DNA from 4 places in the Bradyrhizobium sp. 179 genome. Region 4 is predicted to be linked to each of the others. Evidence: predicted binding sites of a transcription regulator. Region 4 holds the regulator's gene; each other region holds the start of a gene.

Region 1 (7,482 bases), on a different contig from region 4:
CGCGGCTCGGCGGCGGCAAGATCGATCAGCGCGCCGCGGTGGCGGATGCCGATGCGGCCGGAATCGCAGCGATAATTGCCGAAGATCATCTTCAGGATCGACGACTTGCCGGCGCCTGACGGCCCCGACAGCACGACGCCTTCGCCGGGATCGACATGGAACGTCACGCCGCGCACGACCGGCAATTTGATGCCGCCTTGCAGGTGCATCGTAAAGGTCTTCCGGGCGTCGGCGATGTCGATCATGGCCGTCGTTGCAAGGCTCATGTTGGCAGGCTCATGGCGGCAGAATCGAGGAGACGAGGAGTTGCGTATAGGGCTCGCGCGGATCGTCGAGCACCTGATCGGTGAGGCCGGTCTCGATGACGCGGCCGCCCTTCATCACCATCACGCGGTGCGACAAAAGGCGGGCCACCGCGAGATCATGCGTGACGATGATGACGGCGAGGTGCAGCTCGGCGACCAGGCTGCGCAGGAGATCGAGCAGGCGCGCCTGCACCGACACGTCCAGGCCGCCGGTCGGCTCGTCCATGAACACCAGCCGCGGCCCGGTGACGAGGTTGCGCGCGACCTGGAGCCGCTGGCGCATGCCGCCGGAATAGGTGCGCGGCGCATCGTCGATGCGCGCGACGTCGATCTCGACGCGCATCAGCCAGTCGGAGGCGGTGTCGCGGATGCGGCCGTAATGATTCCATCCCACCGCCATCAGCCGCTCGCCGACATTGGCGCCGGCCGAGACCGCCATGCGCAGGCCTTGCGCAGGATCCTGATGGACATAGCCCCAGTCGGTGCGGAACAGAAAGCGCCGCTCGGCCTCGCCGAGCGTCGTAAGATCGCGGGTGACGCCGTCGCGCATCCGGTAAGAGACCCGGCCGGCGCTCGGCGTGAGTTGAGCCGACAGCATTTGCAGCAGCGTCGACTTGCCCGAGCCGGATTCGCCGACGATCGCCAGCACCTCGCCGGGATAGAGCGCAAAGGACACCTCTCGGCAGGCGGCGATGCGGCCGAAGGACTTGCTGAGCGACTCCGCCACCAGCAGCGGCTGGTCGTTTTCGAGCGTATCGAGTTCAGCCATGTGAGCCCGCCCTCTCCTTGTACGGTGCGGCGCTCAGGCTGCCGTGATGGCCGGCGGCCTGCCGGCCCTCGCAATAATCGGTGTCCGAGCAGACGAACATCCGGCCGCCCTTGTCGTCGGTGACGATCTCGTCGAGATAAGAGCTTTCCGCACCACACAGAGCGCAAGGCGCGTTGAAACGGTACGGCTCGAACGGATGATCCTCGAAATCGAGCGACACGACTTTCGTGTAGGGCGGGATCGCGTAGATGCGCTTCTCACGGCCGGCGCCGAACAATTGCAGCGCGGCACAATTGTCCATCTTGGGGTTGTCGAATTTCGGCGTCGGCGACGGGTCCATCACGTAGCGCGCGTTCACCTTGACCGGATAGGCATAGGCAGTCGCGATATGGCCGAAGCGGGCGATGTCCTCATAGAGTTTGACATGCATCAGGCCATATTCGGCGAGCGCATGCATGCGCCGCGTCTCGGTCTCGCGCGGCTCGAGGAAACGTAGGGGTTCAGGGATCGGTACCTGATACACCAGCACCTGGTTTTCATGCAGCGGCGTCTCGGGAATGCGGTGGCGCGTCTGAATCACGGTTGCCTCGTCCGTCGCCGTCGTGGTGGCGACGCCCGCCGTCTTGGCGAAGAACTTTCGGATCGAGATCGCGTTGGTGGTGTCGTCGGAGCCCTGGTCGATCACCTTCAGCACGTCCTCAGGTCCCAGGATCGCCGCCGTCACCTGCACGCCACCGGTGCCCCAGCCATAGGGCATCGGCATTTCGCGGCTGGCGAACGGCACCTGATAGCCGGGGATCGCGATCGCCTTGAGGATCGCACGGCGGATCATCCGCTTGGTCTGTTCGTCGAGATAGCCGAAATTATAGGCGGGCGCGTTCATTCCGCGGCCTCCTTCATGGCATCGGGCGCATTGGCCTCGGCAAATTCCTGGCGCAGCTTGCGGAGCAGGCCGAGCTCGGACTGGAAGTCGACGTAATGCGGCAGCTTGAGATGCTCGACGAAGCCGGTCGCCTGCACGTTGTCCGAATGCGACATTACGAACTCCTCGTCCTGCGCGGGGGCACGCACCTCCTCGCCGAGCTCGCGAGCGCGCAGCGCACGATCCACCAGCGCCATCGACATGGTCTTGCGCTCACTCTGGCCGAAGGCGAGGCCATAGCCGCGGGTGAAGCACGGCGCTTCCGTCGCCGAGCCCTTGAACTGGTTGACCATCTGGCACTCGGTCAGCTCGATCGAGCCGAGCGGCACGGCGAAGCCGACGTCCTCGGCGAAAAATTCGACATCGACCTCGCCGAAGCGAATCTCGCCGGCAAAGGGATGGTTCCGGCCGTAACCGCGCTGGGTGGAATAGCCCATCGCCAGCAGAAAGCCTTCGTCACCACGCGCCAGATTTTGCAGGCGCAGGTCGCGGTCCGCCGGAAAATTCAGCGGCTCGCGGGTGAGATCGCCGACGCTGGCGCCGTCCTCGGCCTGCGGCGAGGACTCGATCAGTCCGTCGCGGCCAAGAATATCCGTCACGCGCGGCGTGGGTGCCGTTGATGCTTCCGCCGTCACTGGCGCTTCCGGCACAACGCCTTCTGCGAGCGAAGGATCGAGCAGGCGGTGGGTATAATCGAAGGTCGGCCCGAGGATCTGGCCACCTGGAATATCCTTGAAGGTCGACGACACTCGCCGCTGCACGCGCATCGCGCCGGTGTCGACCGGCTCGCTCGCGCCAAAGCGCGGCAGCGTGGCGCGGAAGGCACGGACCAGGAAGATCGCCTCGATCAGATCGCCCCGCGCCTGCTTGATCGCGAGCGCGGCGAGCTGGCGGTCATAGAGCGAGCCCTCGCTCATGACGCGGTCCACGGCGAGACCGAGCTGCTCCGAGATCTGCTCGAGCGTGACTTCCGGAACGCTTGGGTCACCGCGCCGCGCGTTTGCAAGCAGGAGATGGGCGTTCTCGATGGCGCGTTCGCCGCCTTTGACTGCGACATACATGCGGTCAGCTTCCCTTGTTCGCGACGCGCGTGGTGCGCGGGATCGCAACCACGGCATCATCGGCAACCAGCACCACATCGAGGCCGCGCGGAAACAGCGCCTCGTTGAACCGCAGGCGCTCGAACAGATCGAACGGCTTGATCGACGCCTGGAGCGTCGTGGCGCTATCGATGCCGGGGCCGCGCAGCTCCAAGCTGCGTCCCGAGCCCAGACTATCGACCTGAAGGATCAATGTGGTCGAGCGATCCGGATATTCGTTGGTGCCGAGCGCAAAGCTTTCGAGCGGCGGCAGCGCCGCGCCGTCGCTGATCAGCGCGAAGCTGGCAATCGAAGTGTCCTGCACCACCGGCGCGCCAGTGTGGAACTTGAGCCATTTCATCACGTCGGAATTTTCTGCCATGCGCGCATCGAGCCAGAGTGGCGTGTCATGATCGAACAGCGTCAGCGCGATCGCGGCGGTGCCGCGCATCATCGTATGGGGCGCTCCGGCTGTCGGAACGATGCGCTGGACCGAACCCGGCCGCGCCATCGCATCCATGACCGAACGAAAGGTCGATTGCGCCGACAGAACCCTGTCGGCGAAACCCGGCGGCAGTTCTGCAATCGTGGTCATGATCTCACCCCTCACCGCGCACCATGGTGTAGAAATCAACCTTCGTCGCGGCAGTCTTCGCCGCTGCCTGCTGGCGCCTCGTCATAAGCTGCTCGCGCAACGGCGCGATAATTTCGCGCTCGACGGCTGCGCCAAAATCGCTGGACTGCACCAGCGCGTCGCACAGCGCGATCAGCCGCGCCTTCTCACCATCGCGGCCGAGTGTGTAGCCGAAGCCGACCTCGCCACTGGCAAGCCGGACCGCCGCACGCGAGACCGTGGCTTCGCCGAGGTTGAACGGTGCACCGTCGCCGCCGACCCGGCCGCGCAGCATGACGAGACCGTTTTCGCCTTCGCGCAGATTTTGATGGGCCGGCAGGGCGAGTGTGCGGAGGCGGGCGGCGATCTCGCCCGCCTCCGCGTGCGCCAGCACGGCCATCGCGGCCTTGCGCTGGGCTTGCTGGTCATTCTGCTGGGTCACCAAATCCACCGAACTTGCCGATTCTAAGTTGTCTATGATACTAGACAACTTCATAAAGGAGCGCCATGACTGTTTCGTGACAAAGGCGTGATTTCTCAGCTAGGCTGACCAGCGATATGAGCATGCAAGACACTGCATCTTCGGGCGTCGCGCTGTGGCGCCTCATCGCCGACGGCATCGAGCGCGGTATCGCCGACGGCCGCTTTGCCGCCGGCGACAAATTACCGGGCGAGATGGAGATCGCGGAAACCTACCGCGTGAACCGCCACACCGTGCGGCGCGCGCTGGCCGCGCTGGCCGAGCGCGGCCTGGTGCGGGCCGAGCGCGGCAGCGGAACCTATGTCGAGGCGCAGAAGCTGGCCTATCCGCTGCGCTCGCGCACCCGGTTCTCCGAGATCGTCGGCGCCGGCGGCCGCGAGCCGCGCGGCCAGTTGATCGAGACCTCCAATGACGTCGCAACCCGGGAGCTGGCGCGCGAGCTCGGCTTGAAGGCCGGCGCGCCGCTGGTGCGGATCGAGGCGATTCGCCTCGCCGATCGCACGCCGATCTGCGTCTCCACCACGTGGTTGTCGGCCGAGTTGTTTCCGGGCGCAGGCGCCGTGTTCGCCGCGACGCGCTCGATGACGAAGTTGCTGGAGCACTACGGCATCCGCGACTACCGCCGCGGCGCGACCCGGATAACGGCCGGCATCGTCGACGCGACCGACGCCGCCCGGCTCGATCTTGCACTGGGACGACCGATCCTCGTGGTCGATGCCACCGACCACGATCTCGGCGGCAGACCGCTGGTGACAAAGCACTCGCGGTTCGCGGCGGAGCGGGTGGAGTTTTTGGTGGAGAACGGGTGAGCCCTCTTCCCCTCTCCCCTTGTGGGAGAGGGTGGCTCGCCGCGCAGCGGCGAGACGGGTCAGGGGTCCTCTCCGCGAGTCCAGCTCTCATTTGAATGCGCGGAGACGGATCCCTCATCCGGCGCTTCGCGCCCCCTTCTCCCACAAGGCGAGAAGGGAAGAAGACTGCGGCCGCACCTGAGTTAAGCGATAGCCCTTCGTCCGATAATCGCAAAGCGCAGCTTGCCGGAAATGAAATCGATCGCGGCAACCGCAACCAAGATCATCAGGATCAGGAACGACACCTTCTGCCATTCCAAGACGCGGATCTGCTCGGCGAGCTGGAGGCCAATGCCGCCGGCACCGACAATGCCGATGATTGTGGCCGAGCGGGTGTTGGATTCGATGAAATAGAGCACCTGACCGGCGATCACGGGCAGGACCTGCGGCAGCAGCCCGAAGCGAATCTCGTGCAGCGCGCTGCCGCCGGAAGCGCGGATGCCTTCAACCTGCTTCTGGTCGGCGCCCTCGATCGCCTCCGAGAACAGTTTTCCGAAGGCGCCGAAATCCGACACGGCGATGGCGAGCACGCCGGCGAACGGGCCGAGCCCGACCACATTGATCCACACCAGCGCCCAGATCAGCGTGTCGACGCCGCGGATCGAATCCAGCAAGCGGCGAACGGGAAAGCGCAGGATCTTCGACGGCACCACGTTGCGCGCGGCCAGCAGACTGACCGGGAGCGCGAACAGCGCCGCCAGCGTCGTGCCGAGCAGCGCGATCGACAGCGTCTCGCCCAGCGCCTTCAGATAGACCGGAAACGAGGAGCCGGGATCGGGCGGGATCATCATCAGGCTGATCCAGCCGAGCTGGCTGAGGCCTGCGAGGAATCGTGACGGCGAGAAATCGAGATCGACCAGACCATAGATCAGGATCGCGAACGCCGCGACGATCATCGCGGGCGTTGCAAGCCGCGCCGAGGCCGGCCGGTCGAACACATCGGGATAGCGGGCGCGGATTTCTCGCGACTCGACTTGCTGCGGCCCGGTCACGTCCGCGCCTCCTTGCCGAACAGCCGGCCGCGCAGCCATCCGGTGGTGATGTCGATGATGAAGACGGTCACGATGATGGTGAGCAGGATCGCGCTGACGTCGGAGTAATAGAACTTGCGGATGGCGACGACGAGCTCCTGGCCGATGCCGCCGGCGCCGACGAAGCCCATCACCGAGGCTTCGCGAACGTTGATCTCGAAGCGCAGCAGCGCGTAGCTGGCATAACCTGCGGTGACCTGCGGCACGATTGCAAAGCGCATGCAAGACAGCCAGCTCGCCCCGGTCGAGCGGACGCCCTCGACCGGCTTCATGTCAGCATTCTCCACGATCTCCGAGAACAGCTTACCGAGCGCGCCGGTGGAGTGAATCGCGATCGCGAGCACACCCGCCATCGGACCTAACCCGAAGGCGATGACGAAGATCAGCGCGAACACGATGCCGGGAACGGTGCGGGCGAATTCGAGCAGGCGCCGCACCGTAAAGCGCAGCCAGGGCGCAGGCGAAGTGTTCTCCGCCGCGAAGAAGTTCAGGGCAAAGGCGAAGGTGGCGCCGATCAGCGTGCCGACATAGGAGATCAGCAGCGTCTCACCCAGCATCCTCAGCCATTTGCGCCAGCCCCAGAGCCACTCGCCGAGATCGGTCCAGACCCGCTGGCCGTTGTCGAGCGTGAGGATGCGATCGAAATAGCTGATGAAGTTGCCGAAATAGGTGAACAGCGTGCGCAAATTCACTTCGGCGCCGATCGCGGCGAGGACCAGCGCACCTGCGAAGATACCGGCTCCCAACAGCAGGCGCCAACGCTTGCGCGCGACCGCCTGGCGATAGGCGGCGTTGAGCACCGCAAGCTGCTGCTCGGGAAGGATCGAAACCGCGACGGTCATCTGGTCAGAACAAGTGGTCGATCAAAGAGAAAGAGCCGGGTCCATCGACCCGGCTCCAGTGCATCGTCCCAAACTCAGGACGCCTTCTTCTTACGCAGCGCATCGACGAACTTGATCAGCTCGATCGTGCCATCCCAGTCCTTGTTGGTGGCGGGATGAAAGCCCTTCTTCTGGCCGTCCTGGAGGCGATCGAAGGCCGCCTTGTCCTTGGCCGGCGCGTCGAAGAACGCCTTCGCGATCGCCGCCTTGGCGTCGTCCGGCAGGTCCGAGTTGTAGGCGTATGGGCCGTTGATGATCGGCGCCGACTTATGGATGATGCGGAAATCGTCCTTCTTCATCGGCGAGCCGTCGGCATTCTTCAACATGCCCTTGGTCAGCATCTGCGCCAGCGTCGAATCGTCATCGCTGGTCCACTGGTTGGCGGCGACGTCGACCGTGCCCTGCGCCAGCGCCAGCATCGCGTTCTCGTGGCTGCCGGTGAAGACGACCTTGCCGAAATAGGTGTCGGCGTCGGCGATGCCCATCTTGTCCAGCTCGAAGCGCGGCACGTTGTTGCCCGAGGTCGAGTTCGGGTCGACGAGGCCGAGGTTCT
Region 2 (7,482 bases), on a different contig from region 4:
GGGTTGCGAGTCCTGCGGCGAAGCGCCTGTGCGGCTGTTTCGCCGGTCGCTTGCCGTCCGGCAACGGCGCCGATATAAGCCCCGCAACTGCGAACCCCCGCATTCTCCCCGAGGACAAGATTTATGGCCATCGAACGCACTTTCTCGATCATCAAGCCCGACGCGACCGAGCGTAACCTGACCGGCGCGGTCAACGCCGTGATCGAGAAGGCGGGCCTGCGCATCGTCGCACAGAAGCGCATCCGCATGACCAAGGAGCAGGCCGAGACCTTCTATGCCGTGCACAAGGCGCGCCCGTTCTTCGGCGAGCTCGTCGACTTCATGACCTCGGGCCCGGTCGTGGTGCAGGTGCTGGAAGGCGAGGGCGCGATCGCCAAATACCGCGAGGTGATGGGCGCGACCGATCCGGCCAAGGCTGCCGAGGGCACCGTCCGCAAGCTCTACGCCAAGTCGATCGGCGAGAATTCGGTGCACGGCTCGGATGCGCCGGAGACGGCAGCGATCGAGATCGCGCAGTTCTTCTCGGGCAACGAGATCGTCGGCTGATCCATCAGCCGATAGGTTAGACGGGCGAAAGGACTCATTGTGGACTGGCTCTGGCAGATCTTCGATCCCGCTACGATCGGGGCATTCTTCACCCAGTTCCGCAACGAGATGGCTGCGCCGACTTTCTGGATCGCGGTTGGCAAGATCATCTGGATCAATATCCTGCTCTCCGGCGACAACGCGCTGGTGATCGCGCTCGCTTGCCGCGGCCTCAACCCGCGGCATCGGCTGTGGGGCATGATCTTCGGTGCCGGCGCAGCGGTGTTGCTGCGGATCATCTTCACTGGCATCGTCGCGACGCTGATGGTGCTGCCGTATCTCAAGCTCGTCGGCGGCCTTGCGCTGATCGTGATCGCGGCAAAGCTCCTGGTGCCGGAAAACGAGGACGAGGATGACGTCGAGTCGGCCTCGCATCTGTTGCAGGCCATTCAGATCGTCGTGGTCGCCGACATCATCATGAGCCTCGACAACGTTATTGCGGTCGCTGCCGCGGCCAATGGCAGCGTGCCGCTGCTGATCCTCGGCCTCGCCATCAGCGTGCCGCTGATTGTCGCCGGTGCAGCGCTGATCATGGCGCTGCTCGCAAAGCTGCCGGTCCTGGTCTGGGCTGGTGCTGCGCTGCTCGGCTGGATCTCAGGAGAAGTGATCGCGACCGATCCTGGCGTCGCGCCGAAGCTGCACACGCTGTTCGATGGCCCGCTCGGCGCCTCGCTGGACAGCATGCTCGGCGCACTTCGCATCCCGCCGCAATTCACCCATGGCGGCGGAGGCGGCGAATATCTCTGCGCGCTTCTCGGCGTCGTCGTCGTGCTGGTCGTCGGCACCATCTGGCGCCGGCGCAGCCTGGGCGCGGCCGCGCTCGAATCCTCGGAGCGCCACGCCAAGGCCTCGGTCGAATAGTTTTTAGCGCCGGACGATCGAGCCGGCGCGGCCAATCAGGCGGGCGAGCTGGCGGAAGCGGCTGCCGACGCGGTCGGCGACGAGGTCGCCGAGGCGGTGTTCGAACACCAGCATCAGCTTGCGGCTCTGGCTGCGGAAATGCGTGGCGGGTAGCACGCCCGGCCGCGCCGCCGAAATCAGGTGCGCGACGCGGAACGCTGCTCCCAGGAGGCGGGCGCGCTCGAGCTGCGCCGGCGTCAGCAGGCCCTGCATGGTAGCCGGCGGCTGGTTCTCCTCGCTCAGGCCCGCATAGCGATAGAACACCGACAAGCCGACGAAGGCGCGTTCGGTATGGGTGATCGCGCCGAAATTGCCATTAACGACGAGGCTCAGCGTCTGCTCGCCGCGATGATCGGGGTGCACGCGCCAGCCGATGTCGGAGAGCAGGCACGCGGTGTGGCGCAGGCGGCGGTCCTCTTCGGTCTCTCGCAGCTTCACGACGCGCGCAAGGCGGTCGGTCCAGGCGATCAGCTCGCGGGCATGCTTCGCCGAGCGCGACAGCAGCTGGTTGAGCTCCTCTGCGGCGCAGATCAGCCCGTCCTTGTTGCGTTCGGAATCCGAGAGCTTCTCGTGCAACAAACCCTCGCGCACGCCGAAGGTCGAGAACACGATGGTTTTCGGCTTCGCCACGCGGATGATGTGCTCGAGCACAAGGGCGGCATAGGTGAGGAGGGGGCGGCGTGCATCAGCAACGACCTCGATATCGGCCAGCATGTCGGCGGCCGCAAGCCGGCGCAGACGCCGCGAGAAGTCGAGCGCCTCGGCCGCCGAAATCGAATAGCCGTGCATCACCTGGAGCGAATAGCCGCTCTGGATGATGTGGATACGCGCGAGCGCACGCCAGGTGCCGCCGACCGCGTAGAAAGTGCGGCCGCGGCCCGCGGCGAGCTGCGGCACCTCGTCGAGCGCCTCGCGCACGATGCGGTCGGCGCGCTTGAGCGATTTGTGTGCGAGGTCCTGGAGCGCGAGGCCACCGAGCGGCAGCGTCACGCCGCTGCGCACGCTGTTCCTGCGCACGTCGATCAGCTCGAGCGAGCCGCCGCCGAGATCGCCGACGATGCCGTCGGGATGATGGACGCCGGAGATCACGCCGAGCGCCGACAGCCGCGCTTCGCGCGGGCCCGACAGGATCTCGATCTTCACGGCGCAGATGCGCTCGGCCTTCGCGATGAAGTCGGGACCGTTGGAGGCGTCGCGGCAGGCGGCCGTCGCAATCGCGAACACGTGTCCGACCTGCATCACGCGGCACAGGGCGCGGAACCGCTTCAGCGAGGTCAGCGCCTTGTCGACGGCGTCGGGCGCGAGCAGGCCCGTGCTCTGCACCTCGCGCCCGAGGCCGCACAGCGTCTTCTCGTTGAAGATCGGAATGAGGCTGCGCGCCAGCGCCTCATAGACGACGAGGCGGACCGAGTTCGAACCGATGTCGATGACCGCGACGCTCGAGCCGCGCTTGCGCGGCTGCTTCACGTTGAGAATCCGGGATCAGGATTGATGACGTTCATTGCGCCGCGTGAGACGGCGCGGCGAGGATTCCTTGAGCGACTTTCCACGGCCAGACAGACTCGGATTCGTCATGAAGTAGTTGTGGACGTTGAAAGGCTCGTCGCCCTTCGCGGCTTTCATACGCGTTGAGGACCCGTCCGGCAACAATTGCCAGCTCTGCTCATTGTCCTTCAGGTTCGCGACCATGATCTGTTCGAGAACCTGCTGATGCACCGTGGGATTTTGCAGCGGACACAGCACCTCGACGCGGCGGTCGAGGTTGCGCGGCATCATGTCGGCCGAGGAGATATACACAGCCGCTTTTGCGCTCGGCAGGCCTTGGCCCATGCCGAAGCAGTAGATTCGGCCGTGTTCCAGGAAACGTCCGATGATCGACTTGACGCGGATGTTCTCCGACAGACCGGGAATTCCGGGCCTGAGACAGCAGATGCCGCGCACGACGAGCTCGACCTGGACGCCGGCCTGCGAGGCCTCGTAGAGCGCGTCGATGATGTCGGGGTCGACCAGCGCGTTCATCTTCATCCAGACCGCGCCGTGCCGGCCGTGCCGTGCATGCGCGGTCTCGCCCTGGATGTGCTCGATGATGCGCTTGCGCAAGGTCAATGGCGACACCGCCATCTTCTCCAGATCGCTCGGCGCGGCATAGCCCGTGATGAAATTGAACACGCGAGCCGCGTCGCGGCCGATGGTCGGGTCCGATGTGAAGTAGGAGAGGTCGGTGTAGATGCGCGCGGTCACCGAGTGATAATTGCCGGTGCCGGTATGCACGTAAGTCGTGAGGCTGCCGCCCTCGCGGCGCACCACCATCGAGAGCTTTGCGTGCGTCTTCAGTTCGAGAAAGCCGTAGACGACCTGCACGCCGGCGCGCTCGAGGTCGCGCGCCCAGCGGATGTTGGCCTCTTCGTCGAAGCGCGCCTTCAGCTCGATCAGCGCCGTGACCGACTTGCCGGCCTCGGCGGCTTCGGCGAGCGCGCGCACGATCGGCGAGTTGTTGGAGGTGCGGTAGAGCGTCTGCTTGATCGCGACTACATCTGGGTCGCGCGCGGCCTGCTGCAGAAACTGCACCACCACGTCGAAGGACTCGTAGGGGTGATGGACGATGAGATCCTTCTGCCGGATCGCAGCGAAGACGTCGCCGGCATGCTCGCGCACCCGCTCGGGATGGCGAGGCACGTAAGGGGTGAATTCGAGGTCGGGACGGTCGAGACGAGTGAGCTGCGAAAGCTCGTTCATGGCGAGCACGCCGTCGACCAGAAACACCTCGTCGTCAGCCGTCGACAGCGCATGCTGCACGAAGCTGCGCAGCTGCTCCGGCATCTTGGCGTCGATCTCGAGACGGATCACCGACCCGCGCCGCCGCCGCTTCAGCGCAGTCTCGAACAGGCGGACCAGGTCTTCGGCCTCTTCCTCGATTTCGAGCTCGGAGTCGCGGATGATGCGGAAAGCGCCCTGGCCGTGCAGATTGTAGCCGGGGAAGAGACGATTGATGAACAGGGCGGTTGCCTGTTCCAGCGAAATCAGCCGGACGGCCTTGCCTTCGGCCGGCAGGCGGATGAAGCGGTCGATCTTGCCGGGCATGCGGATCAGGGCGTTCATCTGCTTGCCGTCGGCAGCGCGCGTGAGCTGGAGCGCGATGGTGAAGCCGAGGCTCGGAATGAACGGGAAGGGGTGGGCCGGATCGATTGCGAGCGGCGTCAGCAGCGGGAACACGTTGTTGAGGAAGTAGTCCTCGATCCAGCTCCGTTCCGGCTTGGTGACGTCCTTGCCGTCGACCAGGACGATGCCGACCTCGGCGAGCGTGCCGCGCAGGTCGCGCCAGATCGCCTGCTGGTCGGAGGCAAGTTGGGAGACGGTGCGATTGATCAACGCAAGCTGCTCCGACGGGGTCAGACCGTCTGGGCTGCGCTCGGCAATGCCCTCGCGTACCTGGGCCTTGATGCCGGCGACGCGGACCATGAAGAACTCGTCGAGATTGTTTGCCGAGATCGACAGGAATCGCACCCGCTCCAGCATGGGATGGCTGGGATTGACCGATTCCTCCAAGACGCGGCGGTTGAAATGCAGCCAGGACAGCTCGCGGTTGATGAACCGTTCGGGGCTCGAAGCGATCGCCGGCAGGCTCTCCGTTTCCGGGGCTTTTTCTTTGATTTCAACAGCTTGCGCAGAGTCCATGAGAAGTCGATCCATCCAGTTCACCCCAATTGCGACTTACGCGCAAAATCGGCGGGAGCATGTGTTAGAGCGATGACGTTTCGATGACGTTGCCGATAACCTAACTCGCCAGCGGTCCAAAAGGATGATTTGGCCATCGTCGGGTTGTAACGCTACCGGCGTATTCATCTCGATGACATTGATGTTCCGCCGTTCCACCGCGTCAAGCGGCTGGTGCCGGCGGACGGGTCAGACGTCCCGAAGCAGCTCAGCCGCCAGCGCCCGGGTGACGGGGCGGCCAAGCCGCAGGGCCTCGCTGTCGAGCAATTCTACCGCCCGCCGGGCGGCGGCCGAGGATCGCTCCAGCCGGGTCGCGAGGTAGCTGACGACGCTCTCATCCACCGTGAGCTGGCGGTCAGCGCAGAATTTGACGATCAGGCCGCGGAAAAGCTGGTCGTCCGGCGACAGCAACGCGACCACCGGCACGGCGCGCAGACGCGAGCGCAGGTCGCGAAGCTCGATCTCGAGCGATGCGGGTACCTCGCGCCCGGTGAAGAGGACGTAGGCGCCATCCTCGCGGGCGAGATTCATCAGGTGGAAGAGGGCGCGCTCGTCAAACTCTTTTGCCTTGAGATCTTCGACCACCAGCGCTCCGGTCGCGAGCGCGCCCGGGACCGCGGCGGCGGTCAGCGCATCGGCCGTGGTCGAGCGGGCGCCTGATACCTCGGCCCAGATCGCGGCGAGATGGCTCTTGCCGCTGCCTTCGGGGCCGGTCAACCACATGATCCGGTTCGGCCATTCCGGCCAGGCGTCGATCAGGCCTAGACCGACCGCGTTGGCGGGACCCTCAAGGAAATTGTCCCGGCTGAGGCTTTCCGCATGCGGCAGCGAAAACGCCAATTGTCGGGGATGAACGCGGCCTGCCACGCTTGCCTTGCTCCGTGCCGGCGTCCCGGCCTCGTCTGAAAAGATTCGACTTTCGAGCGGGAGTTGGCCTTTTGCGGGGCCACATCCACTCATTTGGCCTCAATCGTGCTCATGTGCCGCAGCCACTCGACGAGATAGAGCGACACCGAGGAGAGCGTGAATACCGCGACGAGGCCCATCAGGATCATGTCATAGGGTGCCGGCTTGAAGCCGAAGGCAAGCGCCGCCAGCACCAGCGCCGCGAATGCCACTTGTGCCACAGTATTGAGCTTGGACACCTTTGATGGCTTCATCTCGACCGGCCGGTCGAACAGCCAGGATACGATCACGGCGGTGACGATCATGATGTCGCGCGAGACCACCAGGATGACGATCCAGCGCGGAATCGCCCCCCAGATGCCGAGCGCCATGTAGATCGAGACCAGCAGCGCCTTGTCCGCGAGCGGATCGAGCAGGGCGCCGAGCTCACTCGCCATGTTGAACCGCTTGGCCAGGAAACCGTCCACGGCATCGCTGATACCGGCGATCAGGAAGACCGCGAACGCCACCTCCATTTGGCTCGACACGATGGCCCAGACGATGATCGGGACCAGCATGATGCGGCCCAGGGTAATGATATTCGGAATACTCACGCGGCGCTTCCCGGCACCCGGCCTGACCTCGGATCCGGCCCCTAGGGAGGCTGAACCGGTTGATATCTACATACTATAGCGCGGGGCGCTACGCTTGCCATTGCGTGTCCCCGGAATTCGACGTAACCAGCCGCAAACCCACTGGAAATCGGGCATGACCGACCGCAAAAACGGCCTCACTTACGCCGATTCAGGCGTCGATATCGACGCGGGCAACCGTCTCGTCGACCTGATCAAGCCGATGGTGCGCGCCACCGCGCGGCCCGGCGCCGACGCCGAGATCGGCGGTTTCGGCGGCCTGTTCGATCTCAAGGCGGCCGGTTTCAAGGACCCCGTCCTGGTCGCCGCCACCGATGGCGTCGGCACCAAGGTCAAAATCGCGATCGAGACCGGGCTGCATGGCGGCATCGGGATCGATCTTGTCGCAATGAGCGTCAACGACCTCGTGGTCCAGGGCGCCGAGCCGCTGTTCTTCCTGGACTATTTCGCCTGCGGCAAGCTCGATCCGGAGGCCACCGCCGCGATCGTCGCGGGTGTTGCGGAGGGCTGCCGCGAATCCGGCTGCGCCTTGATCGGCGGCGAAACGGCCGAGATGCCCGGCCTCTACAAAGACGGCGATTACGACCTCGGCGGCTTTGCAGTCGGCGCCGCCGAACGCGGTACGCTCCTGCCGCGCCCGGACATCGCGGCAGGCGACGCCGTGATCGGGCTCGCGTCGTCGGGCGTGCATTCCAACGGCTTCTCGCTGGTGCGCAAGATCGTGGAACAATCCGGTCTCGGCTTT
Region 3 (7,482 bases), on a different contig from region 4:
GAATTGTCCACCGTGTAATAGATGAGATCGGACAGCTCTTCCTCGAGTCGCGCGGGCTGGTATTCCCAGATCGCCGGTGCGACCTGCTGGCGCGCATAAAGTCGCAGCCACGTGTTCAGGAGATCACGCTGCCTGATCGACTTGACGATGGAGGGCGCGGCGCTTGCGAAATCCAAAACAATATTCCCGGCATGTCAAAACCCGCACATGATCCATGCCGCGGGAAAATTTTCTATGAAGGCTGGCGCGGGAGACGAAAGACCGTTAACGACGGCTTGACGACCGGTGCCTTGCGAACCGGGAGGCCGGGCAGGCACGAGATCAAAACATCTCCGACTAAGGGAGCATTTGTATCCCGGCCGGAGGCCTGATCTGCTCAGCTTTCCGCCTTGCCTAACCCCCGTCACCTCCGGCATATTCCGCGCCCGGAGGCGGCGTTCCGGAGGGCTCCAAGGCCTCCGGAAAGCCGAAGCAACAAGGACAGCCACGCGCGGCCAGCGCGTCGCGCGGGGAGGGGGAAATCTGTTTGGCCGATGAGTTCATTCTCGAAACGGAAGGCTTGACCAAGGAGTTCGCGGGCTTCTTCGCCGTCCGCGACGTTGCGCTCAAGGTTCGCCGTGGGAGCATTCATGCGTTGATCGGTCCGAACGGGGCCGGCAAGACGACGTGCTTCAATCTTTTGACCAAGTTCCTCAAACCGTCTGCCGGAAAGATCCTGTACAAGGGACAGGACATCACTGCGATGGCGCCGGCCGACGTGGCGCGCATGGGCCTGGTTCGCTCGTTCCAGATTTCGGCGGTTTTTCCGCATCTCACCGCGCTGGAGAACGTCCGTGTCGCGCTTCAGCGCCAGCACGGCTCTTCGTTCGACTTTTGGCGCTCCAAATCCGTGCTCAACCGCTTCAACGATCGCGCGCGCGAGCTGTTGAACGATGTTGGCCTCAGCGAGTTTGCCAATACGCCGGCGGTCGAGATGCCCTACGGACGCAAGCGCGCACTGGAGATCGCAACCACGCTCGCGCTCGACCCTGAGATGATGCTGCTGGACGAGCCCATGGCCGGCATGGGTCACGAGGACATCGACAAGATCGCGGCGCTGATCAAGCGCATCTCCGCGAAATATACCATCCTGATGGTCGAGCATAATTTGAGCGTCGTGGCCAATCTCTCCGACATCATCACCGTGCTGACGCGCGGGCAGGTGCTCGCGCAGGGCCATTACTCCGAGCTCACCAAGGACGAGCGCGTCAAGGAAGCCTATCTGGGAGCCGGTCATGCCTGACACTGCGATCGCCGAGGCTCCGGCAAAGGCCGCGACCGGCGGAAACATCCTTCAAGTCCGCAACCTGGAAGCCTGGTACGGCGAGTCCCACATCCTGCACGGGATCAACTTCGACGTGAATGCGGGCGAGGTCGTCACCCTGCTCGGGCGCAACGGCGCCGGCAAAACGACCACGTTGAAATCCATCATGGGCATCATCGGCAAACGAACCGGCTCGGTGAAGTTCAACAATCAGGACATCATCCGCGCGACCTCCGACAAGATCGCGCGCATGGGTATCGCCTTCTGCCCCGAGGAGCGGGGGATATTCTCCAGTCTCGACGTGCGGGAGAATTTGCTGCTGCCCCCGGTGGTCCGTGAAGGCGGGCTGCCGCTCGATCAGATCTTCGACCTGTTCCCGAACCTGAAGGAGCGGCTCAACAGCCAGGGCACCAAGCTTTCGGGCGGTGAGCAGCAGATGCTGGCGATCGCGCGCATCCTGCGCACGGGCGCGAGCTTCCTCATGCTGGACGAGCCGACCGAGGGCCTTGCGCCCGTCATCATCCAGCAGATCGGCCACACCATTGCGCGGCTCAAGAAGGAAGGCTTCACCATCCTTCTCGTCGAGCAGAACTTCCGTTTCGCATCCACTGTCGCGGACCGCTACTACGTGGTCGAGCACGGCAAGATCATCGACGGATTTTCCAATGCGGAGCTTGCCGCCAACATGGACAAGCTCCACACCTATTTGGGTGTCTAGAACTGCCAACGAAAAAATTCAAAAAGGAAAGTTGCATGAAGACCAGGTCGATTGCGTCATTGCTGCTGACCACCGCGCTCACCTTCGCCGCAGCAGGCGTCGCGTCCGCGCAGGACAAGATCGTCAAGATCGGCGCGCTGTCCGATCAGTCCGGCCTCTACGCCGACCTCGGCGGGCCGGGTTCGACGCTTGCCGCGCAGATGGCCGTTGAGGATTCTGGCCTTGCGGCGAAGGGCTGGAAGATCGACATCATCTCGGGCGATCACCAGAACAAGCCCGACATCGGCACCGCCATCGCGCGGCAATGGTTCGACGTGGACAAGGTCGACGTCATTGTCGACGTGCCGAACTCGGGCGTCGCGCTCGCCGTCAACAACGTCATCAAGGAAAAGAACGGCGTCTACATCAATTCCGGTGCGGCGACCTCGGACCTCTCCAATGCGCAGTGCTCGCCCAATACCGTGCACTGGACCTACGACACTTACATGCTGGCCCACACCACCGGCCAGGCGCTAGTCAAGGCCGGCGGCGACACCTGGTTTTTCCTGACCGCGGATTACGCCTTCGGCGCGGCGCTCGAGCGCGACACCACGGCGGTCATCACCGCCAACGGCGGCAAGGTGGTCGGCGGCGTCAAGCATCCGCTGAACACGCCGGACTTCTCCTCGTTCCTGCTTCAGGCGCAGGCCTCCAAGGCCAAGATCATCGGCCTTGCCAATGCCGGCGGCGATACCACCAACACCATCAAGCAGGCGGCCGAGTTCGGCATCGTCAAGGGCGGTCAGAAGCTGGCGGCGCTGCTGCTCTTCCTCACCGACGTCAAGGCGATCGGCCTCGAGACGGCGCAGGGCCTCAACTTCACCGAGACGTTCTACTGGGACATGAACGACCAGACCCGGGCGTTCTCCAAGCGCTTCGCCGAGAAGATGAAGAACAATGCGCCGCCGACCATGGTGCAGGCCGGCGTCTATGCGGGCGTACGGCACTATCTCAAGGCCCTCGAAGCGCTCGGCGGCAATCCGCATGACGGCATCAAGATCGTCGAGAAGATGAAGTCGATGCCGACCGAGGACGATCTGTTCGGCAAGGGCGAGATCCAGCCCAACGGCCGCACCATTCACAACGCCTATCTCTTCGAGGTGAAGAAGCCCTCGGAATCCAAGGGACCGTGGGACTTCTACAAGCTGGTCGGCACGGTGCCGGGCGATCAGGCCTTCACGCCGCTGTCCGAGAGCAAGTGCGCGCTCTTGAAGAAGTAAGATGACGGCCGGCAGGCCATCAGGCTTGCGGGCGACTTTTAAGGGAACGCCGAAGGGACCGGGTGCGGGATCGATGCAGGCTCTTTACGCTCAGCTACTGGTGGGACTGATCAACGGCTCGTTCTACGCGCTGCTCAGTCTCGGGCTTGCCGTGATCTTCGGCATGCTCAACATCATCAATTTCGCCCACGGCGCGCTCTACATGATGGGCGCCTTCGTCGCCTATTTCCTGCTCAACCTCGGCGGCATCAATTATTGGTGGGCGTTGCTGCTGGCGCCCATCATCGTCGGCATTTTCGGCATGATCCTCGAGCGGACCATGCTGCAATGGCTGACCGGGCTCGATCACCTCTACGGCCTGCTCCTGACCTTCGGCATCGCGCTGATCGTGCAGGGCGTGTTCCAGAATTATTTCGGCTCCTCCGGTCTGCCTTACGCCATTCCGGACCAGCTCAAGGGCGGCATGAACCTCGGCTTCATGTTCCTGCCCGTCTATCGCGGCTGGGTAGTCGTGTTCTCGCTGGTGGTGTGCCTTGCGACCTGGTTCCTGATCGAGAAGACGCGGCTCGGTGCTTACCTGCGTGCCGCCACCGAGAACCCGACGCTGGTGCGCGCCTTCGGCGTCAACGTGCCGCGCATGATCACGCTGACCTATGGTCTCGGCGTCGGCCTTGCCGCGCTCGCCGGCGTGCTCTCCGCGCCGATCAATCAGGTGCGGCCGCTGATGGGCGCCGACCTCATCATCGTCGTGTTCGCGGTGGTCGTGATCGGCGGCATGGGATCGATCATGGGCTCGATCATCACCGGCTTTGCGCTCGGTGTGATCGAGGGCCTGACCAAATATTTCTACCCCGAGGCCTCCAACACCGTCGTGTTCGTGCTGATGGTGCTGGTGCTCTTGGTGAAGCCAACGGGATTGACGGGAAGGGCGGCCTGATATGACAGCCTTGACGGACGACACGCTGCCGGTGACCCCGCGCACGGTGCGCGACGAGATGATCGTGTTCGTGGTGATGGCGCTGCTCTTGGCGTCGGTGCCATTCACGGGAGTCTATCCGTTCTTCGTGATGCAGGCGTTGTGCTTTGCGCTGCTCGCCTGCGCCTTCAATCTGCTGGTCGGCTATGGCGGCCTGCTGTCGTTCGGGCACGCAATGTTCCTGGGGACTGCCGGCTATTGCAGCGCACATGCGCTGAAGGTGTGGGCGCTTCCGCCCGAGCTCGGCATCCTCGTCGGCGTCGCCGCCGCGTTCGTGCTGTCGATCGTGACCGGCTACATCTCGATCCGTCGCCAGGGCATCTATTTCTCGATGATCACGCTGGCGCTGTCGCAGCTTCTTTATTTCATCTACCTGCAGGCGCCGTTCACCCATGGCGAGGATGGCATCCAGGGCATTCCACAAGGGTACATGTTCGGCGTGCTCGATCTGTCCAAGCCGACCGTGCTCTACTATGTCGTGCTGATCGGCTTCCTCGCCGGCTTCCTCTTGATCTTCCGCATCATCAACTCGCCGTTCGGCGAGGTCCTGAAGGCGATCCGCGAGAATGAGCCGCGGGCGATCTCGCTCGGCTACCGTACAGACCAGTACAAGTTCCTGGCCTTCATCCTGTCGGGCACGCTGGCCGGCTTTGCCGGTGCGCTGAAAGTCTTCGTGGCGCAGAACGCCTCGCTCACCGACGTGCACTGGTCGATGTCGGGCGAGGTCGTCCTGATGACGCTGGTCGGCGGTCTCGGAACCATCTTCGGTCCCGTGATCGGCGCCTTCGTGATCATCGCCATGCAGCAATATCTGGCGGGCTTCGGCCAATGGGTGACGGTGATCCAAGGCGCGATCTTCGTGATCTGCGTGCTCACCTTCCGCCGCGGGGTCATCGGCGAAATCGCGCATTACTTCCGGCGATCGCTCTAAGTAGCTGATATAAAATCGGTTTACCGGTCGCTCGAAAGCGGTGGATGACCCTGCACCGCGGGCGTGAGATGACACGCGCGTGGATCGAAAATGGTCTATGACAGTTTCATGACGGCCCCTTCGGGCCAGGCCATTTTTCCAACCGGTAGCCTATCCCCATGATGCGATGGTTTCGTGCTTTCCTGCCCAAGGAGGAACGGTTCTTCGACCTGTTCGACCGTCATGCCCAGACCGTGATCCAGGGCTCGATCGCGCTCCAGAGCATGCTCAACGGCGGCGAGGAAACGCCGGTCTATTGCCAGCGCGTCAACCAGTTCGAGAACGACGCCGACAACATCACCCGCGAAGTGCTGACGGCGGTGCGCCGCACCTTTATCACTCCGTTCGACCGCGGCGACATCAAGAACCTGATTACCTCGATGGACGACGCCATCGACCAGATGCAGCAGACGGCGAAGGCCGTGATGCTGTTCGAAGTCCGCGCCTTCGAGCCGCCGATGCGCGAGATCGGCGGGCTTCTGATCGAATGCGCCAATCTGGTCGGGCGCGCGCTGCCGCTGATGCAGTCGATCGGCCCGAACGTCGCCATGCTGACCGCGATCACCGAAGAGCTGGGCAAGCTGGAAGGCCGCGTCGACGACCTCCATGACATCGGGCTGAAGGAGCTGTTCCTCAAGCATCGCGCGGGCAACGCGATGGATTTCATCGTCGGCGCAGAGATCTACGACCATCTCGAGAAGGTGGCCGACCGTTTCGACGACGTCGCCAACGAGATCAACAGCATCGTCATCGAGCAAGTGTAACGCATGATCCGGAAAAATGTGCCGCGGTTTTCCTTCGCGACAAACGCTGAACGCGTTTGCGCGGAGATCATGCGAAAAAATTGAGGCAGGGCCGCTGTGGATGCTGCGTTGGCTCTTCCCGTCCTGGTCGGCTTGATCGCCGTCGCGCTGCTGTTCGATTTCTTGAACGGACTCCATGACGCCGCCAATTCGATCGCGACCATCGTCTCGACCCGCGTGCTGCGGCCGCAATTTGCGGTATTCTGGGCCGCGTTCTTCAATTTCGTCGCCTTCATGGTGTTCGGGTTGCACGTCGCCCAGACCATCGGTACCGGCATCATCGATCCCTCCATCGTCGACGCCCAAGTGATCTTTGCGGCCTTGGTCGGGGCCATCGTCTGGAACCTCGTGACCTGGGCGCTCGGCATCCCGTCATCGTCCTCGCATGCGCTGATCGGCGGACTCGTCGGCGGCGGCATGGCCAAAGCGGGCATTTCGGCGGCAGTGTGGAGCGGATTGTCGAAGACGGTGCTGGCGATCGTGCTGTCGCCCCTGGTCGGCTTCCTGCTCGCAATGATGCTGGTGGCGATCGTGTCCTGGGCCTCGGTGCGCTCGACGCCCTTTGCGGTCGATCGCGCCTTCCGCATCCTGCAATTCGCCTCCGCCTCGCTCTATTCGCTCGGCCATGGCGGCAACGACGCCCAGAAGACCATGGGCATCATCGCGGTGCTGCTGTATTCGCAGGGTCATCTCGGCAGCGAATTCTCGGTGCCGTTCTGGGTCGTGCTGTCCTGCCAGGCTGCGATGGCGCTGGGCACGCTGATGGGCGGCTGGCGCATCGTCCGCACTATGGGCCTGCGCATCACCAAATTGACGCCCATGCAGGGCTTTTGCGCGGAGACCGGGGGCGCTGCGACCCTGTTCATGGCGACCTTCCTCGGCGTTCCCGTCTCGACCACCCACACCATCACCGGCGCCATCGTCGGCGTCGGCGCCGCCCGCCGCGTCTCGGCGGTGCGCTGGAACGTCGCTAGCTCGATCGTTTATGCCTGGGTGATCACGATCCCGGCCTCGGCCATCGTCGCCGCGCTGACCTGGTGGGTGGTCAAGATCTTCGTCAAGTAACGAACTTTAGGCCGGCAATTCCGGCGACGATGAGCCCGATGCTGGCGAGGCGGAACGCCGTGGCCGGCTCGCCGAACAGGATGATGCCGAGCGTCGCGGTGCCGACCGCGCCGATTCCGGTCCAGACAGCGTAGGCGGTTCCGACGGGCAGTGATTTGAGAGCAAGTCCGAGCAAGATGACGCTGCCGGCCATGGCCGCGAGCGTGACGACGGACGGAACAGGCCTGGTAAAGCCCTCGGTGTATTTCAGGCCGATCGCCCAGGTGATCTCGAGAAGCCCAGCGATCAACAGGATGCTCCAGGCCATGACGACCCTCCATTCTAGGCAGGGTCGTCCCCGCGGCTGAGGTGCTGAGAACGGGAAGGCCGTCCTTCCCGAAATGCCGAT
Region 4 (7,482 bases):
CAACACCTTCCAGCCCTTCATGATACGGGTCTTCGACGGCGTCCCCGTGCTGGGGGCGATCTTCGCAGGTCCGCCGTCCTATCTCAGCCTGTTCAATGCCGCGCTGATCCTCGCCATCATGGTGCTGCCCTTCATCACCTCGATCTCGGTCGACGTGTTCAAGACGGTGCCGCCGGTGCTGAAGGAAGCCGCCTACGGCGTCGGCTGCACCACCTGGGAAGTCGTCCGCAGCGTGGTGATCCCCTACACCCGCATCGGCATCATCGGCGGCGTCATGCTGGCGCTAGGTCGCGCGCTCGGCGAGACGATGGCGGTGACCTTCATCATCGGCAACTCGTTCCGCATCTCCTCGTCGATCTTCGCTCCGGGCACCACGATCTCGGCGGCGATCGCCTCCGAATTCGCCGAGAGTGACGGCCTGCACCAGTCCGGCCTGATCCTGCTCGGCCTGCTCCTGTTCGTACTGACGTTCTTCGTGCTCGCCGCCGCGCGGCTGATGCTGATGCGGCTGGAAACCAAGGCCGGAAAGTGACGCCATGAACCCGATCTATTCGCGCCGTCGCCGCTGGGACATCGTCATCCGCGGTCTCTGCATCGCAGCCGCCGCCTTCGGCGTCACTTGGCTCGCGTTGATTTTGATCACGCTGCTTTACAATGGCCTGGCCGGGCTCAACTACCAGGTCTTCACCGAGAACACGCCCCCGCCCGGATCGAACGAGGGCGGTCTGCTCAACGCCATCGTCGGCTCGCTGATCATGACCGTGATCGGCGTCGGCATCGGCGCGCCGCTCGGCCTGTTCGCCGGCACCTATCTCGCCGAGTACGGCCGCAACGACAAGCTGACCTCGGTGATCCGCTTCATCAACGACATCCTGCTCTCGGCGCCTTCGATCATCATCGGCCTGTTCATCTACGGCGCGGTGGTGGTGCCGATGCGCGGCTTCTCGGCGATCGCCGGCGCGCTGGCGCTCGCCGTGATCGTGATCCCGGTCGTGGTGCGCACGACCGAAGACATGTTGCTGCTGGTGCCGAACCCGCTGCGTGAAGCCGCCAGCGCGCTCGGCCTGCCGCGTTCGCTGGTGATCAAACGGATCGCCTATCGTGCCGCGCGCTCCGGCCTGATCACCGGCGTGCTGCTGGCGACTGCGCGCGTCGCCGGCGAGACCGCGCCGCTGCTGTTCACGGCGCTATCGAACCAGTTCTTCAGCCTCGGTCTCGACAAGACGATGGCCAACCTGCCTGTCACCATCAACAACTTCGTGCAGAGCCCCTACGCCTATTGGAAGCAGCTCGCCTGGAGTGGGGCGCTGCTCATTACCCTGACCGTGCTTGCCCTGAACATTGGCGCGCGCATCCTTGGCGCCGAGAGGACTGCAAAATGAGTGAAATGTCTGTTTCCGTAAGTGCGCCGACCGTTCATCCCGGCTCACAGCCGCTACCCGAGGCGCCTGCCAAGGTGACCGCGCGCAACCTCAATTTCTACTACGGTGAGCACCACGCGCTGAAGAACATCAATCTGGCCCTCGGCACCAACCGCGTCACGGCCTTCATCGGCCCGTCGGGCTGCGGCAAGTCGACCCTGCTGCGCATCTTCAACCGGATGTACGATCTCTATCCAGGCCAGCGCGCCACCGGCCAGCTGTTGCTCGACCAGACCAACATCCTTGATCCCAAGCTGGACCTCAACCTGCTGCGCGCCCGGGTCGGCATGGTGTTCCAGAAACCGACGCCGTTCCCGATGACGATCTACGAGAACATCGCCTTCGGCATCCGCCTCTATGAGAAGATCTCGAAGTCCGAGATGGACGACCGCGTCGAGAAGGCGCTGCGCGGCGGCGCGCTGTGGAACGAGGTCAAGGACAAGCTCAACGCGTCCGGCCTGTCGCTCTCCGGCGGCCAGCAGCAGCGCCTCTGCATTGCCCGCACGGTCGCGGTACGGCCCGAAGTGATCTTGTTCGATGAGCCCTGCTCGGCGCTCGACCCGATCTCGACCGCCAAGGTCGAGGAGCTGATCCAGGAATTGTCCGAGAACTACACGATCGCGATCGTCACCCACAATATGCAGCAGGCGGCGCGCGTCTCTGATAAAACCGCCTTCATGTATCTCGGCGAGCTGATCGAGTTCGATGACACCAGCAAGATCTTCACGTCGCCGAGCGATCGGCGTACGCAGGATTACATCACCGGCCGGTTCGGCTGAGGAGACGGGACATGGGTACTGAACATACCGCAAAGGCCTTCGATACCGACCTCCAGGAGCTCACTCGCCTCGTCGCCGAGATGGGCGGCATCGCCGAGCGCATGATCGTCGATTCCGTCGACGCGCTGATCCGCCGCGACGTCGCGCTCGGCCAGCGCGTCGTCACCACCGATGCCGAGCTCGACGCGCTTCAGAAGCGCATCGAGGAGCGCGCCGTGCTCACCATCGCCCGCCGCCAGCCGATGGCGGTGGATTTGCGCGAGATCGTCGGCGCCATGCGCGTTGCCACCGATCTTGAGCGCATCGGCGACCTCGCCAAGAACATGGGCAAGCGCGTTGCGGCGCTGGAGACAGACTTCCATCCGCTGAAACTGTTCCGCGGCCTGGAGCACATGACCGACCTCGTGCAGCAGCAGGTCAAGTCGGTGCTTGATGCCTATGCCGCGCACGATTTGCCGGCGGCGATGGCAGTGTGGAAGGGCGACGAGGAAGTGGACGCCATCTGCACCTCTCTGTTTCGCGAGCTCCTCACTTATATGATGGAGGATCCGCGCAACATCTCGTTCTGCATCCATCTGATGTTCTGCGCCAAGAACATCGAGCGGATCGGTGATCACGCCACCAACATCGCCGAGACCGTGTTCTACATGATCGAGGGGCAGGCGATCACCGACAAGCGGCCGAAGGGCGACATGACGACCTTCGCCACGACGGTACCGAATACCTAGGGAGCGACGACAACATGGGCGCACGCATTATGGTGGTTGAGGACGAGGAAGCTCTCACCGAGCTTCTGCGTTACAACCTCGAAGGCGACGGCTATGACGTGGAGACGGTGATGCGCGGCGACGACGCCGACACCCGCCTTAAGGAACACATCCCCGATCTGATCGTGCTCGACTGGATGCTGCCGGGACTGTCCGGCATCGAGCTGTGCCGGCGGCTGCGCACCCGTCCCGAGACCAAGCAGCTCCCGATCATCATGCTGACCGCGCGCGGCGAGGAGAGCGAGCGGGTGCGGGGTCTTGCGACCGGCGCCGACGACTACATCGTCAAGCCGTTCTCGGTGCCGGAGCTGCTCGCGCGCGTGAAGGGCCTTCTGCGGCGCGCAAGCCCCGAGCGGCTCGCCACCGTGCTCGCCTATGGCGACATCGAGCTCGATCGCGACAAGCGCCGCGTCGCGCGTTCGGGCCGGCCGATCGATCTCGGCCCGACCGAATATCGCCTGCTGGAGTTTTTCCTGGAGCATCCCGGTCGCGTGTTCTCGCGCGAGCAGCTGCTCGACAGCGTCTGGGGCCGCGACATCTACATCGACGAGCGCACCGTCGACGTCCATATCGGCCGCCTGCGCAAGCTGCTCAATCTCGGCCGCGAGCAGGACCCGATCCGTACCGTCCGCGGCGCGGGTTATGCGCTGGATGATCGGTTTGCAAAGGCGGAGCAGACGTAGGCCCAGCTGCGTCAACAATCTCGGCCGTCGTCCCGGACAAGCGTAGCTCCGGCAACGCGCAGCGTTGTCCGGAGCGAAGCGCCGATCCGGGACCCGGGCCCATTGTTGCGCGAAAAAGGTAACTCCGAGGCCCCGTAACCACGGCTTGCGGTGGCTATCGGTCCCGGATCGGCGCTACGCTTGTCCGGGACGACATCGGGTTTGTTGCGCCGTCACCGCGTGACGGCTGCCGGCTCGATCTCAGGAAATAATCACCGCGTGCTCGGCTTCGGTGCCGCCCGCCGGCGATCCGCTGCCGGCTGATAGGCGACGCGCGAGTGCTGGGCGCAGTAGGGCAGGCCTGACAGCGCCTTGCCGCCACAGAAGAAGAAGTCCGGGCTGGAGGGATCGCCGACCGGCCAGTGGCACGTCGCCTCGTTCAATTCCAGCAGCGACAGCCGCTGGCTCATCGGCACCACGTTGTCGTAGGTGACCGGTTCGGCCTCCACCTCGACCTCGAAGGCCTGCGCCAGCGCGGTGTTGCCGCGCGAGATCGGCCGGGTCACCCGCATCATATGCTGCGCGGGCCGCGCCTTGCGCGGCCGCGGCGCTGCCGATGAAGGGCTCTTGGCGCGGCCCGACAGGCCAAGCCTGTGCACTTTGCCGATCACGGCATTGCGGGTCACATTGCCGAGCTCGGCCGCGATCTGGCTGGCCGAAAGTCCGGCCTCCCAGAGCTTCTTCAGCTGCTCGACGCGATCATCGGACCAGGTCAAAACCGTCATTGCACCCTTTCCCTCGTTGCGCGCCGCCATCCTGGGGCCTCACAGCGAATGCTTAAGCCTTGAAAAACCCGTGCCGTCAGAATCCCTTAAGGCTCGCCGGGCGCGTGACTGACGCCCGAACGTTTACGCCGGTACATGAGGACTCTTGGGATCAGAACCGCTGCACGAGATGTCGTATCTGACAGTCCAAACGCTACAATATGGCGTGACTCCCGCGCAAGAGTCCGCCGACTCGCTTCCACATGTTCCGTGGTGAAAACCCTGCAAGATCGGCACCGCAAGACTACGGATTCGGCGTTTCGCGAGGCTTTCCGGGCGGCATTGACACCCGTCTTGCCAGGCATAAGATGGTGACGCGTGCCGCCCTTAAAAGGCGGCACGTTTCGTTTTCCGGACCGGTCAATGGTGCGCTGCGCAAGGCATGCCAGGCAGGTCTCAACGTCCAAATGCAACATCCAAGTGATGGTCATGACCAACAGCGCCGCGCCGCATCTGCTTCCCGTTTTCGCCAGGGCGGACCTTGGCTTCGAGCGCGGCGAAGGCTGCTGGCTGATCGCGACCAATGGCGATCGCTATCTCGATTTCACCTCGGGCGTCGCGGTGAACGCGCTCGGCCACGCCCATCCCGCATTGGTCAAGGCGTTGCAGGAGCAGGCGACCAGGCTCTGGCACATGTCGAACCTGTTCCAGAGTCCCGATGGCGAACGGCTTGCAACGCGTCTGTGCAACGAAAGTTTCGCGGACTTCGTGTTCTTCTGCAATTCCGGCGCCGAAGCGTTGGAATGCGTGATCAAGGTCGTGCGGCGCTATCACGCCGCCAAGGGCCATCCCGATCGCTATCGCATGATCACCTTCGAAGGCGCCTTCCACGGCCGCACGCTGGCGACGCTGGCGGCGACGGGCTCGGCAAAATATCTTGAAGGTTTCGGCCCGCCCATGGATGGCTTCGACCAAGTCCCGCATGGCGACATCGAGGCCGTGAAGAAGGCGATCGGTCCGCAGACCGCCGGCATCCTGATCGAGCCGATCCAGGGCGAGGGCGGCGTGCGTTCGTCAACACCCGCCTTCCTCAAGGCGCTGCGTCAGCTCTGCGACGAGAAGGGGCTGTTGCTCGCGTTCGACGAGGTGCAGACCGGCATGGGCCGCACCGGCGATCTGTTCGCGCATCGCCGTCTCGGCGTTACCCCCGACGTGATGTCGCTGGCGAAAGCGCTCGGTGGCGGCTTCCCGATCGGCGCTTGTCTTGCCACCGCGGAAGCGGCTTCCGGCATGACGCCCGGCTCGCACGGCTCGACCTTCGGCGGCAATCCGCTCGCGATCTCCGCTGCGAACGCCGTGCTCGACGTCATGCTCGAGCCCGGCTTTTTCGATCACGTGCAGAGGATGTCGCTGCTGCTCAAGCAGAAGCTCGCCTCGGTGATCGATCGCTATCCTGATATCGTCAGCGAAGTCCGCGGTGAGGGGCTCCTGATCGGCATCAAGGCGGTCGTGCCTTCGGGTGATCTCGTTGCCGCCCTGCGCAACGAAAAGCTGCTCACCGTCGGCGCCGGCGACAATGTCGTGCGCTTCCTGCCGCCGCTGATCGTCACCGAAGCCGAGATCGAGGACAGCGTCGGGCGGCTCGAGCGCGCCTGCGCGGCGATCTCGTGCAGTCAGACCAAGCGGGCGGCAAGCTGATGAGCAAGTCGCCAAAGCACTTCCTCGACATCAACGAGCTCCCGCTGTCGGAGCTCAAGCGCATGCTCGCCGCATCCTCCGCCATGAAGGCGAAGCAGAAGGCGCATCAGCCGGTCAGGCCGCTCGAAGGCAAGACGCTGGCGATGATCTTCGAGCGCCCCTCGACGCGGACGCGGGTGTCGTTCGACGTCGCCATGCGCCAGCTCGGCGGCGAGCCCATCATGCTCACCGGCGCCGAAATGCAGCTCGGCCGGGGCGAGACCATCGCCGACACCGCGCGCGTGCTGTCGCGCTATGTCGACGCCATCATGATCCGCATCCTCAATCACGAGGCGCTGCTGGAGCTTGCGGCCTATGCGACCGTGCCCGTCATCAACGGCCTGACGCGCCGTTCGCACCCTTGCCAGGTGATGGCCGACCTCATGACCTATGAGGAGCATCGCGGCCCGATCGAGGGCAAGACGGTGGCCTGGACAGGCGACGACAACAACGTGCTGGCGTCCTGGGCCCACGCCGCCGAGCGCTTCAAGTTCCAGCTCAACGTCGCAACGCCGCCGGAGCTCGCGCCGAAAAAGGCGATGCGCGACTGGATCAAGATGACCAATGCGCCGATCGTGCTCGGCACCGATCCGGAAGCCGCCGTAAAGGGCGCCGACTGCATCGTCACCGACACCTGGGTGTCGATGGGCGACAAGGAAGGCGAGCACCGCCACAACGTGCTCAAGCCCTACCAAGTCAATGCCAAGCTGATGTCGCTGGCCAAGCCCGACGCGCTGTTCATGCACTGCCTGCCTGCCCATCGCGGCGAGGAGGTCACGGATGAAGTGATCGACGGCCCGCAATCGGTCGTGTTCGACGAGGCCGAAAACCGCCTGCATGCGCAGAAGGGCATATTGGCCTGGTGCTTTGACGCGGTGAAGTAGCGCAGCCTGGTGAAGGCGAAGTGGGTTTGGTTCGTCGTCCTGGCGAAAGCCGGGACGACCCCGAATTAGCAGTATCGTGTGTGATCATAACTGCCTCGGGAACACTCCCTCGCGCCCCCTTCCATTTCCCACCTCCGACCCCAGATACACGGCCATGGTTTCCCAATCCCCTGACATGAAAACCGGGCCAGAAGGCCCGGTTCGCGCGCCATCACCGGTTCCGATCGATGACGCCGTGCTGCCCTACGAGGTCGACGCACTCGACGTGCGCGGCCGCCTGGTGCGGCTCGGTCCGGCGCTCGACGACATTCTCACCAAGCACGATTATCCCGCTCCCGTCGGCAAGCTGCTCGGCGAGGCCATCGTGCTGACGACGTTGCTCGGCTCGGCGCTGAAATTCGAGGGCCGCTTCATCCTTCAGGCCCAGACCGACGGTCCGGTGTCGTTCCTGGTCGTCGACTACATGGC

What was found. The regulator PhoB, encoded in region 4, activates phosphate uptake and scavenging genes when phosphate is short. The targets are predictions, from matches to a motif close to TGTCATNNANCTGTCAT.
Region 1: the regulator PhoB is predicted to act here: its motif matches at 4,196-4,212, upstream of phnF (phosphonate metabolism transcriptional regulator PhnF).
Region 2: the regulator PhoB is predicted to act here: its motif matches at 5,233-5,249, upstream of IVB12_RS29105 (RNA degradosome polyphosphate kinase).
Region 3: the regulator PhoB is predicted to act here: its motif matches at 5,285-5,301, upstream of IVB12_RS29480 (DUF47 domain-containing protein).

The regions. Positions count from the first base shown of each region.
Region 1 is NZ_JADPJR010000104.1:135,489-142,970, reverse strand. It holds gene phnL (phosphonate C-P lyase system protein PhnL) at 1-266, opposite strand, end outside; gene phnK (phosphonate C-P lyase system protein PhnK) at 277-1,074, opposite strand; gene IVB12_RS24600 (alpha-D-ribose 1-methylphosphonate 5-phosphate C-P-lyase PhnJ) at 1,067-1,957, opposite strand; gene IVB12_RS24595 (carbon-phosphorus lyase complex subunit PhnI) at 1,954-3,057, opposite strand; gene phnH (phosphonate C-P lyase system protein PhnH) at 3,062-3,670, opposite strand; gene phnG (phosphonate C-P lyase system protein PhnG) at 3,675-4,139, opposite strand; gene phnF (phosphonate metabolism transcriptional regulator PhnF) at 4,247-4,978, shown strand; gene phnE (phosphonate ABC transporter, permease protein PhnE) at 5,161-6,009, opposite strand; gene phnE (phosphonate ABC transporter, permease protein PhnE) at 6,006-6,890, opposite strand; gene phnD (phosphonate ABC transporter substrate-binding protein) at 6,965-7,482, opposite strand, start outside.
Region 2 is NZ_JADPJR010000130.1:7,809-15,290, reverse strand. It holds gene ndk (nucleoside-diphosphate kinase) at 124-546, shown strand; gene IVB12_RS29115 (TerC family protein) at 586-1,446, shown strand; gene ppx (exopolyphosphatase) at 1,450-2,952, opposite strand; gene IVB12_RS29105 (RNA degradosome polyphosphate kinase) at 2,968-5,160, opposite strand; gene IVB12_RS29100 (DnaA/Hda family protein) at 5,389-6,066, opposite strand; gene IVB12_RS29095 (CDP-alcohol phosphatidyltransferase family protein) at 6,156-6,698, opposite strand; gene purM (phosphoribosylformylglycinamidine cyclo-ligase) at 6,853-7,482, shown strand, end outside.
Region 3 is NZ_JADPJR010000130.1:81,269-88,750, reverse strand. It holds gene IVB12_RS29510 (hypothetical protein) at 1-176, opposite strand, end outside; gene IVB12_RS29505 (ABC transporter ATP-binding protein) at 527-1,282, shown strand; gene IVB12_RS29500 (ABC transporter ATP-binding protein) at 1,275-2,021, shown strand; gene IVB12_RS29495 (ABC transporter substrate-binding protein) at 2,057-3,280, shown strand; gene IVB12_RS29490 (branched-chain amino acid ABC transporter permease) at 3,354-4,217, shown strand; gene IVB12_RS29485 (branched-chain amino acid ABC transporter permease) at 4,219-5,187, shown strand; gene IVB12_RS29480 (DUF47 domain-containing protein) at 5,346-5,990, shown strand; gene IVB12_RS29475 (inorganic phosphate transporter) at 6,087-7,094, shown strand; gene sugE (quaternary ammonium compound efflux SMR transporter SugE) at 7,087-7,401, opposite strand.
Region 4 is NZ_JADPJR010000160.1:67,123-74,604, forward strand. It holds gene pstC (phosphate ABC transporter permease subunit PstC) at 1-532, shown strand, start outside; gene pstA (phosphate ABC transporter permease PstA) at 537-1,382, shown strand; gene pstB (phosphate ABC transporter ATP-binding protein PstB) at 1,379-2,200, shown strand; gene phoU (phosphate signaling complex protein PhoU) at 2,212-2,928, shown strand; gene phoB (phosphate regulon transcriptional regulator PhoB) at 2,943-3,650, shown strand; gene IVB12_RS36840 (GcrA family cell cycle regulator) at 3,902-4,414, opposite strand; gene IVB12_RS36845 (aspartate aminotransferase family protein) at 4,883-6,091, shown strand; gene argF (ornithine carbamoyltransferase) at 6,091-7,014, shown strand; gene IVB12_RS36855 (Hsp33 family molecular chaperone) at 7,169-7,482, shown strand, end outside.